2 regions of the Blautia sp. DFI.1.216 genome follow, and region 2 is predicted to be linked to the other one. Evidence: riboswitches for the same ligand, from Rfam matches in the RefSeq annotation. Region 2 holds a riboswitch; the other holds the start of a gene.
What was found. A riboswitch is a leader RNA that binds a small molecule or an ion and turns the genes downstream of it on or off. The one in region 2 is predicted to bind thiamine pyrophosphate.

Region 1: another riboswitch for thiamine pyrophosphate. It lies ahead of thiW (energy coupling factor transporter S component ThiW); the one in region 2 lies ahead of thiC (phosphomethylpyrimidine synthase ThiC).

The regions. Positions count from the first base shown of each region.
Region 1 covers NZ_JAJDML010000056.1:12,133-22,149, reverse strand. The annotation lists gene LJE11_RS16140 (LacI family DNA-binding transcriptional regulator) at 1-454, opposite strand, end outside; gene LJE11_RS16135 (sulfate ABC transporter substrate-binding protein) at 575-1,591, opposite strand; TPP riboswitch at 2,034-2,137, shown strand; gene thiW (energy coupling factor transporter S component ThiW) at 2,230-2,817, shown strand; gene thiM (hydroxyethylthiazole kinase) at 2,747-3,523, shown strand; gene LJE11_RS16120 (MATE family efflux transporter) at 3,611-5,011, opposite strand; gene LJE11_RS16115 (glycoside hydrolase family 36 protein) at 5,266-7,377, opposite strand; gene LJE11_RS16110 (carbohydrate ABC transporter permease) at 7,424-8,266, opposite strand; gene LJE11_RS16105 (carbohydrate ABC transporter permease) at 8,284-9,207, opposite strand; gene LJE11_RS16100 (extracellular solute-binding protein) at 9,285-10,017, opposite strand, start outside.
Region 2 covers NZ_JAJDML010000007.1:21,000-26,577, forward strand. The annotation lists gene thiS (sulfur carrier protein ThiS) at 10-213, shown strand; gene LJE11_RS04240 (thiazole synthase) at 265-1,044, shown strand; gene thiH (2-iminoacetate synthase ThiH) at 1,162-2,403, shown strand; gene LJE11_RS04250 (thiamine phosphate synthase) at 2,405-2,980, shown strand; gene thiC (phosphomethylpyrimidine synthase ThiC) at 3,040-4,350, opposite strand; TPP riboswitch at 4,665-4,773, opposite strand; gene LJE11_RS04260 (fibronectin type III domain-containing protein) at 4,875-5,578, opposite strand, start outside.

The DNA.
Region 1 (10,017 bases), on a different contig from region 2:
GTGCTTCTTTATTACATTTTCCGATCACGATCAGACCATCACAGTGCCCTTCTGTCTGTTCATACATCTTCTCAATAATATCTGCTATATTTTCCCTTCTGCACCGCTTGTCACTGGAAAAAATAGCCCGGTACCACACCTGAGACAAAATACAGTTATTTCGATGAATCTCTGTTTCTACCACTCTCAGCTGTTCATCAAAAAAAGGATCCACATGCGCAGAGTCGGTCCTTGTCATCAAAATATTTATATAGCAGGTTTTCTCCTCTGCAGAACTGCTCCCGGTTTTCAATCTTCGGGCGGCTTCATTTGGCACATAATTTAACTCTATTGCTGCCTTACGTATACGTTCTCTTACCTGAGGAGAAGAACATTTATAATCCGGATTATTTAACACTCTGGAAACGGTCGCAGATGATACCTGCGCCCGTTTCGCGATTTCCTTGATTGACATTTTCTCTTCCCTTTATTTTTCCATAAATTTTATAAAGCAACAATTTAGATGCCAGATTTAATAATAGGTTTTGTTCATCATATTCTCTATTTCATACTTTGTCAATATAAATTATATGTTTTATCCCTCATAAATCTGATCAAACACTCCGCCATCAGAGAAATATGTTTCCTGCGCTTCTTTCCAGCCACCAAAATCATCAATAGTCACAAGGTTAATATCCAGATCAAATACATCAGAATACTCTTTCAGAATGTCTTCATTAGATGGTCTGTAATAGTTATCTCCCGCAATTCTCTGGGCTTCATCAGAATACAGATAATTCAGATACTCTGTAGCCACATCTCTGGTTCCTTTTTCATCTACAACTGTATCTACCACTGCTACAGACGGCTGTGCCAGGATACTGATACTTGGAGTTATGATCTCATAATCATCCGGATAATCCTTTACAGAAAGATAAGCCTCATTTTCCCATGCGATCAGTACATCACCCTGTCCGTTCTCTACGAAAGAAGTAGTCGCTCCTCTTGCACCGGAATCCAGAACCAATACATTCTGATACAGCTTCTTAATGAAGTCCTTAATCTGATCTTCATCTCCATTAAATTTATCCTTCGCATACGCCCATGCTGCCAGATAATTCCATCTTGCACCACCGGAAGTCTTTGGATTCGGAGTAATCACGCCTACACCATCTTTTACCAGATCATCCCAGTCCTTAATCCCCTTTGGATTTCCTTTTCTCACAAGGAATACAATTGTTGAAGTATATGGAGAACTGTCATCCGGAAATTCATCAATCCATCCGTCATCGATCAGTCCTGCATTCTGAATAGCATCCACATCATATTCCAGTGCCAGAGTAACTACATCCGCTTCCAGTCCATTGGCAACCTCAAGTGCCTGCTTACCGGAACCTCCATGAGACTGTGTAATATCCACATCCTGTCCTGTCTTCTCCTTCCAGTGCTCCTGGAATATCTTATTATACTGTTCATAAAGCTCTCTGGTCGGATCATAGGAAACATTCGTAATACTTACGCTGTCTGCCGCATAAACTGTGTTTCCTGCTACTGTCCCTAAAGTAACTACTGCCGCAAGGGCTGCTGCTGCAAATATGATTTTTCTGTTCATAATATTCTTCCTCCTCTGAAATGTGTTTACAAACTTGACTTGTAACTTTTTCTTCTCAAGAGAACTTTTTTATTTCACTTATCATTTATGCTCTGTTCTCTTGCTGATGAGGTATTATAAACATAGTTTTCATATAAATAAAATATGAATATCTGAAAACGTTTGCACTATACGATTCTGAGTTTCAATTCATTCATGAGTTTCCATCTCTATAACGCCAAAAAAGAGCCCTTACTTATCACAAATACAAGATCTTCTTCTCTTATTTTCTGTTTTGTGAAAACGTATTCACCATATAAATCAACTATGATATCTATCTTTTATCTGTTCAGTGTACACTCACCCATCACATCTGCTTGCAGAATCGACAAAAACCTGCATTTACATCCCATTGACTTTTCCAGATGCTTGTGTTACTCTAACACAAGAAAATCTGCATATAGATGATAACAACGGGAGCCTGTGTGACAGGCTGAGAGGAAGATTGATCTTCGACCGCACCTGATATGGATAATGCCAGCGTAGGGACTGTATTTGTATATTAAAATCTGCCAGTGTGTTATTCGGCAGATTTTTTTGTAGGATTTTATTTATTTCCTGCACAACTAATCAACTTTTTCATTTCAAGGAGGTTCATTATGAACACAGACAGATCAAAAACACTCAGAATGGTCATGCTCGCCATGATGGTTGCCATCGGCGTTGTCATCTCACCCATTCTGAGAATCGAGGGTATGTGCCCTACTGCACACCTGATAAACATCGTCTGCTCCGTACTTCTGGGACCGTGGTATTCACTTCTTTGTGCCACTCTCATCGGAATCATCCGAATGATGTTTATGGGTATCCCGCCACTTGCACTGACAGGTGCCGTATTCGGCGCATTTTTATCAGGCGTTTTCTACCGCGCTTCTCATGGAAAGATTATCTGCGCAGTAATCGGTGAGATCTTCGGAACCGGTATTATCGGCTCTCTGGTTTCCTATCCTGTGATGGCATTTCTCATGGGCAGAAGCGGACTGAACGCATTTTTCTACACACCAATGTTTCTGGCAGCAACCTGCATGGGCGGTACTATCGCCTATTTTTTCCTGAAAGCATTAAGTCACGCAGGAATGCTTGCCAAATTTCAGCAAAGCCTTGGAGCAAAAGTATATGACCGTAAATCAGACAAATCCCAGACAACTGACCCGAGCAGCCCAACCGCTGATTCACTGCATCACTAATCCGATTTCTATTCATGACTGCGCTAATATTATTCTGGCGGCCGGAGGCCGCCCGATCATGGCAGAACATCCGGCAGAAGTAGCTGAGATCACCAGAAGTTCTCATGCACTGGCACTGAATCTTGGAAATATCACCGATGCGCGTATGAAATCCATGCCGGAATCTCTGAAAACTGCTGCCAGTCTCCATATCCCTGTTATGCTTGATCTGGTAGGAACTGCCTGCAGCAATCTGCGTTACGAATTCGCGCAGAATCTTATGAACATCCACATGCCCGAACTCCTTAAAGGAAATATGTCTGAACTTCTTGCCATGTCCGGACAGACCGCACATGCAATCGGAATTGACGCAGGCGTACAGGATGTACTTACAGACGCCAATCGTTCCCATCTGAAAGAACTTTTCCAGGAAAAGGCTTCCCGGTGGAATACCACACTTCTTATCACAGGCAAGGAAGATATGATCGTCTCTGCCAATAAGTGTGAATTTATTACAAACGGTACTCCTGCCATGTCACAGATCACAGGAACCGGATGTATGCTTGGAATGATCTGTGCCACCTATCTGGCAGTTACAGACCCATTTACAGCAGCCCTCTCAGCAGCCAGAGAATTTGGCACAGCAGGAGAAAGAGCAGAGAAAAACAGCTCCGGACCCGGAAGCTTCCAGACAGAGCTGTTCGATCAGTTTTACAATCTTTTATAATCTGTAGTTTATCAATAATTTTTTTCATAAAAAAGTTCCCGTCAGACAATATGGATAAATTTCTTCCATATCATCTGCGGGAACTTTTTATACTATTTCCGCACTGCGCATCTTTCCCAGTTCTCGTCTCGCAAACACAATTGCCAACACAAATACCGCCGCATCTGCGATTGGTCCTGCATACATCACTCCATCAATTCCCATAAACAACGGAAAGATAATGATCAATGGCAGAAGAAAAATCACCTGTCGTGTCAGAGACATTACAATACCCAGCTTCGCCATACCGATAGAGGTAAAGAAACCGGAAGATACTGGCTGGATACCGTTTACAAAGGTCATAAACATAAATATTTTCAGATAACGTTCTGCAAACTGAAAATACAGATCACTTCCTGTTCCGAAGATACCCACGATCTGGTGTGGAAATATCTGGAAACAGAAAAAGAATATCGTTGCAATTACTGTACAGGCAGTTACAGAATAACGGTATGCCTGTCGTACTCTGTCATATTTCTTTGCTCCGTAATTAAATCCCCAGATTGGCTGACTGCCCTGAGAAATTCCGATACAGATTGCCATAAATACCTGATTAACTTTGGAAATAACCCCAACACAGGCAATTGGAATATCACTTCCATATACAGAATTTGCTCCGTAATAACGTAGAATATTATTCAATACGATCTGCACGATTGCCATTGCAATCTGATTAATACAGGAAGCAAGTCCCAGAGAAATAATTGCCCCCAGATATGACAGTTTCGGTTTCAGCATCTCACCGGACAGATACATTTTTCGGAACTTACAAAAATACACAATTACCAGAACTCCAGAAGCAACCTGTCCGATCACTGTTGCCCATGCAGCACCTTTAATCCCCCATCCAAATCCAAAAATAAACAGCGGATCCAGAATAGTATTAATAATCGCACCTATCATAATGCAGACCATAGAATAAGTCGGACTTCTGTCTGCTCTGACCACATGATTCCCGCCGACAGACAAAATATAAAATGGAAGTCCAAATGCAGTAATACCTGTATAATCAACAGCATAAGGCATAACATCTGCAGTTGCCCCGAACAATGTCAGAAGTGGTTTCAGGAACATCAGTACAATCACAGCAAGTATCAGACCACTGATTGCCAGTGACGACAACGCAGTACCTGCAATCCCGCTGGCTTTCTTCTCCTGTCCTGCCCCCATTTCCAGATTATAATTTGATGCACCGCCAATTCCCAAAAGCAATGCCAGCGCAGTTGCGACCGTTGTAACAGGAAACGCCAAATTTGTAGCTGCATTTCCCAGCATCCCCACACCCTGGCCAATAAAAATCTGGTCCACGATATTATACATCGCACTGACCAGCATACTGATGATCGCAGGAATCGCAAACTTAGCGATCAGTCCACCCACGGGTGCTGTACCCAACGGATTCTGTGCCTGCGAATTTATTTCCTGCGTACTTTGGTTACTTTTTCCCAAATAAACTCCTTCCTCTCTTTACATATTTGACACAATTTCTATCCCTGATAAATAATAACACACTTGTAGGAATAACTTTTATTATGCCGTTTCTTTATGCCGTATTATTTACTTTAACATTTATTCTCCTTCTCTGCAACGAAAAAGCAGGGGATTTATTGCATCCGTCAATAAATCACTCCTGCTTCTATTCTTAATGCCATCACTTTATGAACATTTTATATTTATTTTTCATACAAATCCTCTGATATTTTCTATACCTCCTCCAGACAAAACAGTCTAGCACTAACCGGATTTGGAAATTCTACGGTTAACTCTCCAGCCTCTTTATTCCACTTATAATTACATGGTTCTGCTTTCGGATAACCACATACCACTTTCAAATCCTGACCTTTTCTGTGCTCAACAGGAATTGTTGCAAAAGCAGTCTGACTGTTTCTTCTCCATACAGCCACATAATCTTTCTTACCTGCATTCAATCCCATGCTCACCCACGGATCGCGATATTTAGAAAGACCTAATGGCCAGAACGGTACTGCATTCTTGATATCTACACGGATTGTTTTATAATATGAGATTGCCTCTTTTACAAGATCAAATCTTTCCTGACTCAGATTTACCAGATGACCGCTCTGATGGATTCGAAGTAGTATTGCATTAACCATATTGAAAATTACTTCTTCCTTATCGCCTTCAGTCAGAGGATAAGACCAAATAGCAGCCTGCTCGGGCGTTAATGCCATTGGAGAATTTGCTGCGATTGTAGCATATCTTATATAGTCTTCCTGGTCACTGGTAGACTGAATGCTGTAACGTGAAAGCATTGCATAATCCATTCTCAGACCACCGCTTGAACAATTCTCAATAACCAGATCCGGATATTTTACAAAAATCCCATCCAGCCATTTCAGGTATGCACGGTTATGACCAAGAAGTCCATCACCTGCACTGTCCGCGTTCAGTTCTGTTCCAATTCCCGGTTCAATGTTGTAATCCATCTTAATATATCCAACGCCATATTCATTTACAAGACGATCGATAACTTCTGTTGCATGAGCAATAACTTCTGGATTACGGAAATCAAGCTGATATCGGCTTCTGTCATAAACCTTTTTTCCATGTCTCATAAAGTACCAGTCATCCGGAACCTTATCTGCTTTCGGGCATTTGATTCCCATAACTTCAAGTTCCAGCCATACTCCAGGGACCATTCCTTTCGAACGGATATAATCCATCACTTCTTTTAAGCCGCCCGGAAATCTTTCTTTGGATGGCAGCCATTCTCCAACACCATCCCACCAGAATCCTGCTGAATACCATCCACAGTCAACACAGAAATATTCGCAACCCGCTTCTTTTGCTTTATCAATCAGCGGAAGTTCTTTTTCTGTCGTAGGGTCTCCCCACAGACAATTCATATAGTCGTTAAAGATTACCGGAAGTTTTTCATTATCTTTATTCTTTCTTCTGATAGCACGACGATATTTTGTAAGTTCTCCTGCTGCCTCTTCCACATCTCCACATGCAGAACCGACACTTACCGGAACACTTGCAAAAGTATCACCCGGTTTCAAATTCTTCCACCAGTGAGACTGATGTTCTGTGGGGCCGGATAACTGCAAATACATATGTCCATCCTGATCACTGATTTCCCAGTACCAGGAACCATTCTGCTCAATCTGCCAGAACAGGATAGAATCTGTTTCTTTATTCTTCAGGCATCCCATAGGAAGATAATTCTTAGTAGACCAGTTTCCGGTATTTCCAACACTGATTGTCTGAGAAGAACGTCTTACTTTATCCGGCTGTGAAATAGACATACCTAGCTGATCCATACTGAAACGGTTCCAGATTAATTCCTTCTGCCATGCATTGCGTGCAATCAGAACTTCCAGTTTTTCATCAGTACTTAAAAGACCTTCTTTGTCAATACCAAGCAATGCAAAAGAAGATACATACTCAACTCCCAGATCTTCTTCTCCATTATTTTTTAACTCTGTCCAGCTTCTGATCACAGAGATTCCATCATAGAACTGAATATTACTGCATACTTCCAGTCCTGTAGGTTTATCTTCCATAAGGATCTCAAGTTTTCTTCCTGTCTCGTTTCGATAATCTTTCATATCTTTATATTTCAGGCGATAGCCAGGAGCAGTATAAGTATACTTTGTTCCATGGCGTTCACCCGGACGGTTTAAACCTGAAAGCAACACTTCTACCGGTCTGAAAGAAGCTGTTCCTTCACAGGAATTAATATCATTTTCATCAAACGGTAAGTTTGAAAAATGTAATAACTTAATCTCATTCTCATCTGTGATCTCATAGACCATGTTTAAATTATTTTCTTTAATTTCAATTCTCTTCATGATGTCTCACCAATACTTTCTTCTCTAAACTTATTCTCAATTTGCATCAACCTTTGACAGAACCACTCATTAAGCCTGCAAGGAAATATTTCTGCAGGAACAGGAAAATGATAGTTACCGGAATTACCGCGATAACAGATCCGGCCATCAGACCACCCCAGTCAATAGTATTTGCACCTTTGAATAACATGATCGCCGGTGTCAGTGTTCTGTATTTATCTGTAGAGATAAAGATGTAACCAAACATAAACTCGTTCCATGCATTAATAAATGCATATAATCCGGTAGAAATCAGACTTGGAACAGATAATGGTAAAATAATCTTGAAAATCGTCTGTGCTTTTCCACATCCGTCAATCTCAGCCGCCTCTTCCAGTGCCATCGGTACAGTATCGAAGAAACTGCTCATCATAAACGTACACAGCGGTATAACGAAAGTTGTATATGCCAGAATCAGACAAAGGTAAGTTTCCAGAATATGGAATTTCTGCATGATCATATATAACGGAACCAACAGAAGAACACCAGGGATCATCTGAGACAACATCATTGCAAAGTTGGAAACCTTTACAAGTTTCTGTTTATAGTAACGACTTAATGCATATCCTGCCATTACAGCAATTACCATAGAAAGTCCACAGGCAATTACAGATACGATAAAACTGTTCTTAATATAATTTATAAACCCTGCCTGGAACAGTACCTTCTTAAAATTCTCCAACGTAGGTGCATGAATCACAAAAGAAGGAATCGCCGTACGAATCTCGTCTTTTGGCTTAAATGCTGAAATCACCATCCAGATAAATGGGAATACACAATATATGGCAATTATAATAAGAAGAATATATGAAACGGTTTTTACAATCGTTTGATTTTTTTTATTCAACATATTTCCTTTTCCTCCTTTTAGCTTAAATCATCACTGATTTTCATTCTCTTTCTGTAATAGAAAAGGAACATAATAAACATCGCAGTAAACATCATCGTTGACAATGCAGACGCAGCGCCAACATCAAAGGTCTTCATTGAATACCTGTAGATCATGATTGGAAGTGTCTCTGTTGCATAGTTCGGTCCTCCCTCTGTCATAACCCAGATAAAGTCGAAGTTAATTGCAGTCCAGATAATATGAATAAATACAATTACAAGCGATACAGATTTCAACTGTGGTAAAGTAATTTTGAAAAATCTTGTAAACATTCCAGCACCATCTACTGCTGCCGCTTCATTCAAATCTGCTGGAATAGACTGCATTGCAGACAGGAATGAAATTGTATAATACGGGAAAGATCTCCAGATATTTACAAAAATTACAGTTGCCATTGCATATCTGGAATCACCAAGAAAATTAATCTTTTCAGAAATAAGTCCCACTTTCAGAAGCAGGTAATTGATAATACCAAAGTCTGGATTTAACATCCAGTCCCATGTCATACCTGCAACAATAATTGGAACCAGCCATGGGATAAATACTAAAGTACGGAAGATTGCTCTTCCTTTAAATTTCTGATTCAATAAAACTGCAGTAAGCATACCCATAATATATTCACCAGCTACAGAAAATACTGTCCAGAAAATTGTGTTTCTTATTGCCTGTGCAAAGTGTTCATCTGATACTACTTTCTTAAAGTTATCCAGACCGGCAAAACCTGTCATACTCTTATTGATCAGATGTACGTGTGAAAAAGCATCATGAAGAACCTTTCCCAGAGGATATGCAATCAGGCAGGCAAGGAAAATAAGAGCCGGCAGTAACATAACCAAAGCATATCTTCTTGCCTGCTGATCTCTTGTCAGTTTTCCGTCCGTTTTTTTCAGTAATTTTGACATATATAGCCTCCTATCTAAACATTTTCAGATAAGAAAAGCTGGAATGCTTTCACATCCCAGCATTTCTTTTAAAACGTTTATTCGCTCAGTTCACCATTTTCCTGTAAAGATGCATTTACTGCGTCACTCAGCCAGGAAGCTGCTTCTTCTGCAGTTTTACCTTCCTGAAGGACCTTAGCGATAGAATCTACCATTGCCTGATTGATTCCGCTTAATGTTACAGGAGGGAATGTTACACCTGTGTCAGCCAGTGCTGAGAAGTCTTTACTCCATTTGGAATCTGTAGATACATCAGAACGTGGGGATCTGTCAGCAAATGCTGCTTCCTGCCATTCTTTGCTGCAGAATGCTGTTGCAAGATCAAATGCTTCGTCCTTGTTCTCGCTGCCTTCCATAATAAACATTGGTTTACACTCCATGTATGTAGCAGGCTGTCCATCAGCTGGGTATGGAATCGGAGCTACAGATACATCACCCATAGTATCCGAGTTAGAAGATTCTCTCTCTGCAAGCCAGTTACCAGTTACATATGTTGATGTGATTCCTGTTGCGAAGTTTTCATCTGTTTCTTCCCATCCCCAGTTTTTAGCACTGGAATCGATAATCTTGTTGTCAATCAAATCCTGATAGAACTGGAATACTTTTGTTGCTTTTTCAAGTTCATCTTTATTTTCATTCCATGTGTTTTTGTATTTTCCATCATCCTGTGCAGATGCGATTTCCAGACCGTACTGTGCAAGATAAACCAGAAGTTCCTGAGAAGCACGAACTCCTGTGCATGCAACCTCTGTCAGATATTTACCATTATTA
Region 2 (5,578 bases):
GGAGAAAGTATGCTTATTACTGTTAATGGAAAAACAAAAGAATTGCAGAATACTCTTACAATAGGGCAATATCTGGAGGAAAACAGCTATGTGCCCAGCCAGATCGCAGTAGAATTAAATGAAAGAATTCTGTCAAAAGCCGAGTACAGCACTACTGTTTTACATGAAAATGACATACTGGAAATAGTCAGCTTCATGGGAGGTGGAAGATAAACAGGAATATCCTGATATCACATTATAATATACGAAAGAAGGACTTAAATTATGAGTACAAATAATGAAGACAAACTGATTTTGGGAGGTCATGAATTTACTTCCCGTTTTATTCTGGGATCCGGAAAATTTTCTCTGGATCTGGTGAAAGCATGTATTGAAAAGGCAGATGCGCAGATCATCACTTTGGCTCTGCGTCGTGCCAATGAAGGTGGACTGGCAAATATTCTGGACTATATTCCGAAAAATGTTACTCTTCTTCCCAATACTTCAGGTGCCAGAAATGCAGAAGAAGCAGTTCGTATTGCCAGACTTTCCAGAGAAATCGGATGCGGTGATTTCGTAAAGATCGAAGTGATCCATGATTCAAAATATCTGCTTCCGGATAACTATGAAACTGTTAAAGCTACAGAAATTCTTGCAAAAGAAGGATTTGTAGTAATGCCTTATATGTACCCGGATCTGAATGCAGCCAGAGATCTGGTAAATGCCGGAGCTGCCTGCATCATGCCGCTGGGTTCTCCGATCGGCTCTAATAAAGGTCTGTGCACTAAGGAATTTATCCAGATTTTGATTGACGAAATTGAGCTCCCGATCATTGTAGATGCAGGAATCGGACGTCCTTCTCAGGCGTGTGAAGCCATGGAGATGGGGGCATCTGCAGTTATGGCAAATACTGCGATTGCTACAGCAGGTGATGTGCAGATAATGGCTGAAGCATTTAAAAAAGCTATTGAAGCAGGACGAAGTGCATACCTTGCCGGACTGGGAAGAACCCTGGAAAAAGGTGCAAGCGCATCCTCTCCACTGACTGGTTTTCTTCATGAGTAATAAATAAAAAATCATTCTAAGATGCATTATTTTAGAGGATTGCTATAACTGCGGAGTAGGTATTAATTTATAGGAAAACGAAAGTTGCCAAATGGTAATAAAGAGGAGAAAACATCAATGGAAACAACAGAAAAAAATATGGAACATGGGGAACACTTCAACGAAAGTATTGTCAATGAAGTGATTCTGGAAGATATGAAAAAGAACAGGATCGATCATATGAAATATCTTCCGGGAATGGAAGTACTGGAAGAATCAGACGTGATGGATCAGGTTATTTCTGCCATGAATGCTTACGATTATGATAAATATACAGAGGCAGATGTACGCAGGGCACTTGCTCATGATAACCGTACACCAGAGGATTTTCAGGCACTGCTGTCTCCGGCTGCATTGCCTCTTCTGGAGGAAATCGCACAGGCTGCGCAGAAAGAAACCAGGAAACATTTTGGGAACAGTGTGTATATGTTTACCCCTGTTTATATTGCAAATTACTGTGAGAATTACTGTATTTACTGCGGATTTAACTGCCATAATAAGATCCGCAGAGCAAAGCTGAATGCAGAAGAGATTGATAAGGAAATGGCTGCTATCGCAAAGACAGGACTGCAGGAAATTCTGATTCTCACAGGAGAGAGCAGAGCAAAATCTGATGTAAAATATATCGGAGAAGCATGTAAGATTGCCCGGAAATATTTCAAAGTAATCGGACTTGAAGTTTATCCTATGAATTCAGATGAGTATGCACATCTCCATGAATGCGGAGCTGATTATGTAACGGTATTCCAGGAGACTTATAATTCAGATAAGTATGAAACTCTGCATCTTGCAGGGCACAAGCGTATATTTCCTTATCGTCTGAACGCACAGGAACGTGCTTTAAAGGGTGGTATGCGAGGAGTAGGATTTGCTGCACTTCTGGGACTGGATGATTTCCGTAAGGATGCTTTTGCCACCGGATATCATGCATATCTTTTGCAGAGAAAATATCCTCATGCAGAGATTGCATTTTCATGTCCGAGACTTCGGCCGATCATCAACAATGACCGTATTAATCCTATGGATGTACATGAACCACAGCTGCTTCAGGTGGTCTGCGCCTATCGTCTGTTCATGCCATTTGCAAGCATTACGGTATCTACCAGAGAGTGTGAGCGTGTACGCGATAACCTGGTTGGAATTGCTGCGACAAAGATTTCAGCAGGAGTCAGCACAGGAATCGGAAGTCATGTGGAGGATATCGAAGATAAAGGAGATGACCAGTTTGAGATTTCAGACGGAAGGTCTGTAGATGAAGTCTATAAGGCACTTTTGGATCATGATCTTCAGCCGGTTATGAATGATTATGTGTACCTCTAAAATGCAGAAAAATCCTTATGAAAATGTAATTGCAGTGACCAACCGCTCCCTGTGTCAACGTCCCTTTGCAGAACAGATCGAGCGTGTATGCAGCCTTCATCCGAAGGCGGTTATTCTGAGGGAAAAGGATCTGCCGGAGGAAGAATATTCTCGTCTGGCAGAGCAGATACTGGAAATCTGTAAGAGATATCAGGTTCCCTGCATATTACATACCTATGTAAACGTAGCAGAAAAACTGCATCATCCATACATTCATCTGCCAATATTTCTGTTGGAAAAATATGAGGGAAAGCTTGGAGGTTTCCGGCAGATCGGAAGTTCGGTCCACTCCGTAGAAGATGCATTGAAAGCAGAAAGTCTGGGAGCTGATTATCTTACGGCAGGACATATTTATACAACTGACTGTAAAAAAGGACTTCCACCCAGAGGACTGGAATTTCTGGAGAATGTCTGTAAAGCAGTAAAGATTCCTGTATATGCCATAGGAGGGATACATCCGGGAACAGGACAGTTAAATGAGATTATGGAACATGGTTCAGCCGGTGGATGTATTATGTCAGATATGATGAAGATATAGTAAATAAAAAGCCGTATTTCAACAATCAAACATGTTGAAATACGGCTTTTATAAAAGCATCATTCATCAAAAATAGTAACAATTTCACCATCCAGAATACGGTTTGTATTCTTTACGGCACAGAAGTTTCCGCACATACTGCAGGTGTCTTCTTTCTCAGGTTTGGCCTCTGCGCGGTAGCGTCTTGCTTTCTCAGGATCCATGCTGAGTTTGAACATTTCTTCCCAGTCAAGACGTTTTCTCGCTTCGCTCATCTTATAATCCCATTCTGCGGCACCGGGAACTCCTTTGGCAATATCAGCAGCATGAGCAGCAATTTTGGCAGCGATAATTCCCTCTTTTACATCAGCTGCATTTGGCAGACGAAGATGTTCTGCAGGTGTTACATAGCAGAGGAAAGCAGCACCTGAATAAGCAGCAATCGCACCGCCGATTGCGGAAGTAATGTGGTCATATCCGGGAGCAACATCTGTTACAAGCGGTCCAAGTACATAGAAAGGAGCGCCATGGCAAAGAGTTTTCTGGATTTCCATATTAGCTGCAATCTGGTTCAGCGGCATGTGGCCGGGTCCCTCGATCATAACCTGAACATCCTTTTCCCATGCACGTTTGGTAAGCTCACCGAGAGTGATCAGCTCTTCAATCTGTGCAGTATCAGTTGCATCTGCAATACATCCGGGACGACATGCATCTCCCAGACTTAAAGTGATATCATACTCTCTGCAGATATCAAGAATTTCATCAAAATGTTCATAGAACGGGTTCTCTTTTCCTGTCATTTCCATCCATGCGAACATAATAGAACCACCTCTGGAAACAATGTTCATGAGACGTTTATTCTGTTTGAAACGTGCTGCGGTTGCACGATTCATACCGCAGTGGATAGTCATAAAATCCACGCCGTCTTCTGCATGCATACGTACGATATCAATCCACTCTTCAGAAGTAATCTTGCCAAGTGCTTTGTGATAATATACTACTGCGTCGTAGATCGGAACAGTACCGATCATTGCCGGACATTCGGATGTAAGTTTGCGGCGGAAGCTTCTGGTATCTCCGTAGGAGCTGAGATCCATGATGGCTTCTGCACCCATTTCTACTGCTGAATGTACCTTTTCATATTCCATATCAACGTCTTTCCAGTCTCTGGAAACACCTAAATTTACATTGATCTTGGTGGTCAGCTTTGCACCGACACCGCTCGGACTGATGCTCTTGTGATTTTTGTTGCAGGGAATAATTACCTGTCCTTTTGCAATCAGTTCTCTTAATTCTTCCACGTCAAAGTGTTCTTTTTCTGCTACGATTTCCATCTGTGGTGTGATGATTCCCTGACGTGCCGCGTCCATCTGCGTTGTATACTGTGTCATTTTTTCCTCCTTGCCCTGCACTGTGGGCTCTTAATTGCTGCACATAGTAATAGATAAACAGCAATATTAAATGAACTGCGCCTCCTGCATACAGCAGGGACTTGCACCTGCGCATATTCGTAAGTTTTTAAGTAAACTATTGGTGTGACAGAGAGTGGTGCCCCCGGTCTGTCGTGGCAATATTTTATTGCCTTTCAGGCGTGTGAAATCATTTGCCTGACTATTTGTCCGCAATTAAAACAGGGGGGAGATAATATGATATGTCCGTTCAGAGTAAAAGGAAAACTGCAATATGCCAACAAGCATATTGCAGTGTGGAAGAACTATAACTTTCCCTACGTTGGCATTATCCAAATCAGGTAATGGGTTAAAGCGATACAGCTTACTCTCAGCCTGTTTACACAAGCACCCCTTGTCTCAATTACAATCAGTGTATCACTCAGATATGGGAAAGTCAATATAAAATTTTGGCTACGTCATTGATAACGTAGCCGGATTTATGCAATTGCTATGGATAACTATGGTCAGACTAAGGACATATTATAGGCTTTGGAATCAGAATGCCATACTTTGTTTTTCACTTTTTTATTGGCAATTACCTTAATGCCGTACTTGGTATTCTTTTTCATTCCGGTGAGTGTAAAGAAATTGGAAGTTGTTGTTTTTACTTTTTTGAAAGAACTGCTTCCCGGATATTTTATGTAAATACTGTAATTGTCTGCACCGGCAGTTCTGTTCCATTTTACGCTCATGGAGCTGTTTGTGTTGCCTGCTTTCTGAAGAGTGATGACATTGGAAATATATCTGTCCGTAGAGGTTGAACTTACATACCGTTTATTTCCCAGAACCAGGTAAGGGTAAATCTTCACCTGATAAAATGTATTGCCGGATATTGGAATGGTAAAGGAATATCTGGTATTAAAATATTTAGTTATAAGTTTGTGGGCTGCAGAACTCTGGTATACAACCTTATAACCTGTAATGGAGTTTGAAGGGTTTACAGTCTGCATATTGAAGGTATATCTGCCGGTTGATGCATAGGAAGATTTAATCTTTACCTTTGAATAAAGCGTGGTACATCCCACAGTACGGGAAGAAATCGCAATGCCGGATGAATTCAGTGCTGTGATTTTAATAACGTAAGCAGTTCCTGCTTTTAGCTTATTGATCTTAGCTTTATTGTGGGTATTGCCAATATAGCCGAGAAAACGATAAGAAGAGGAACTTA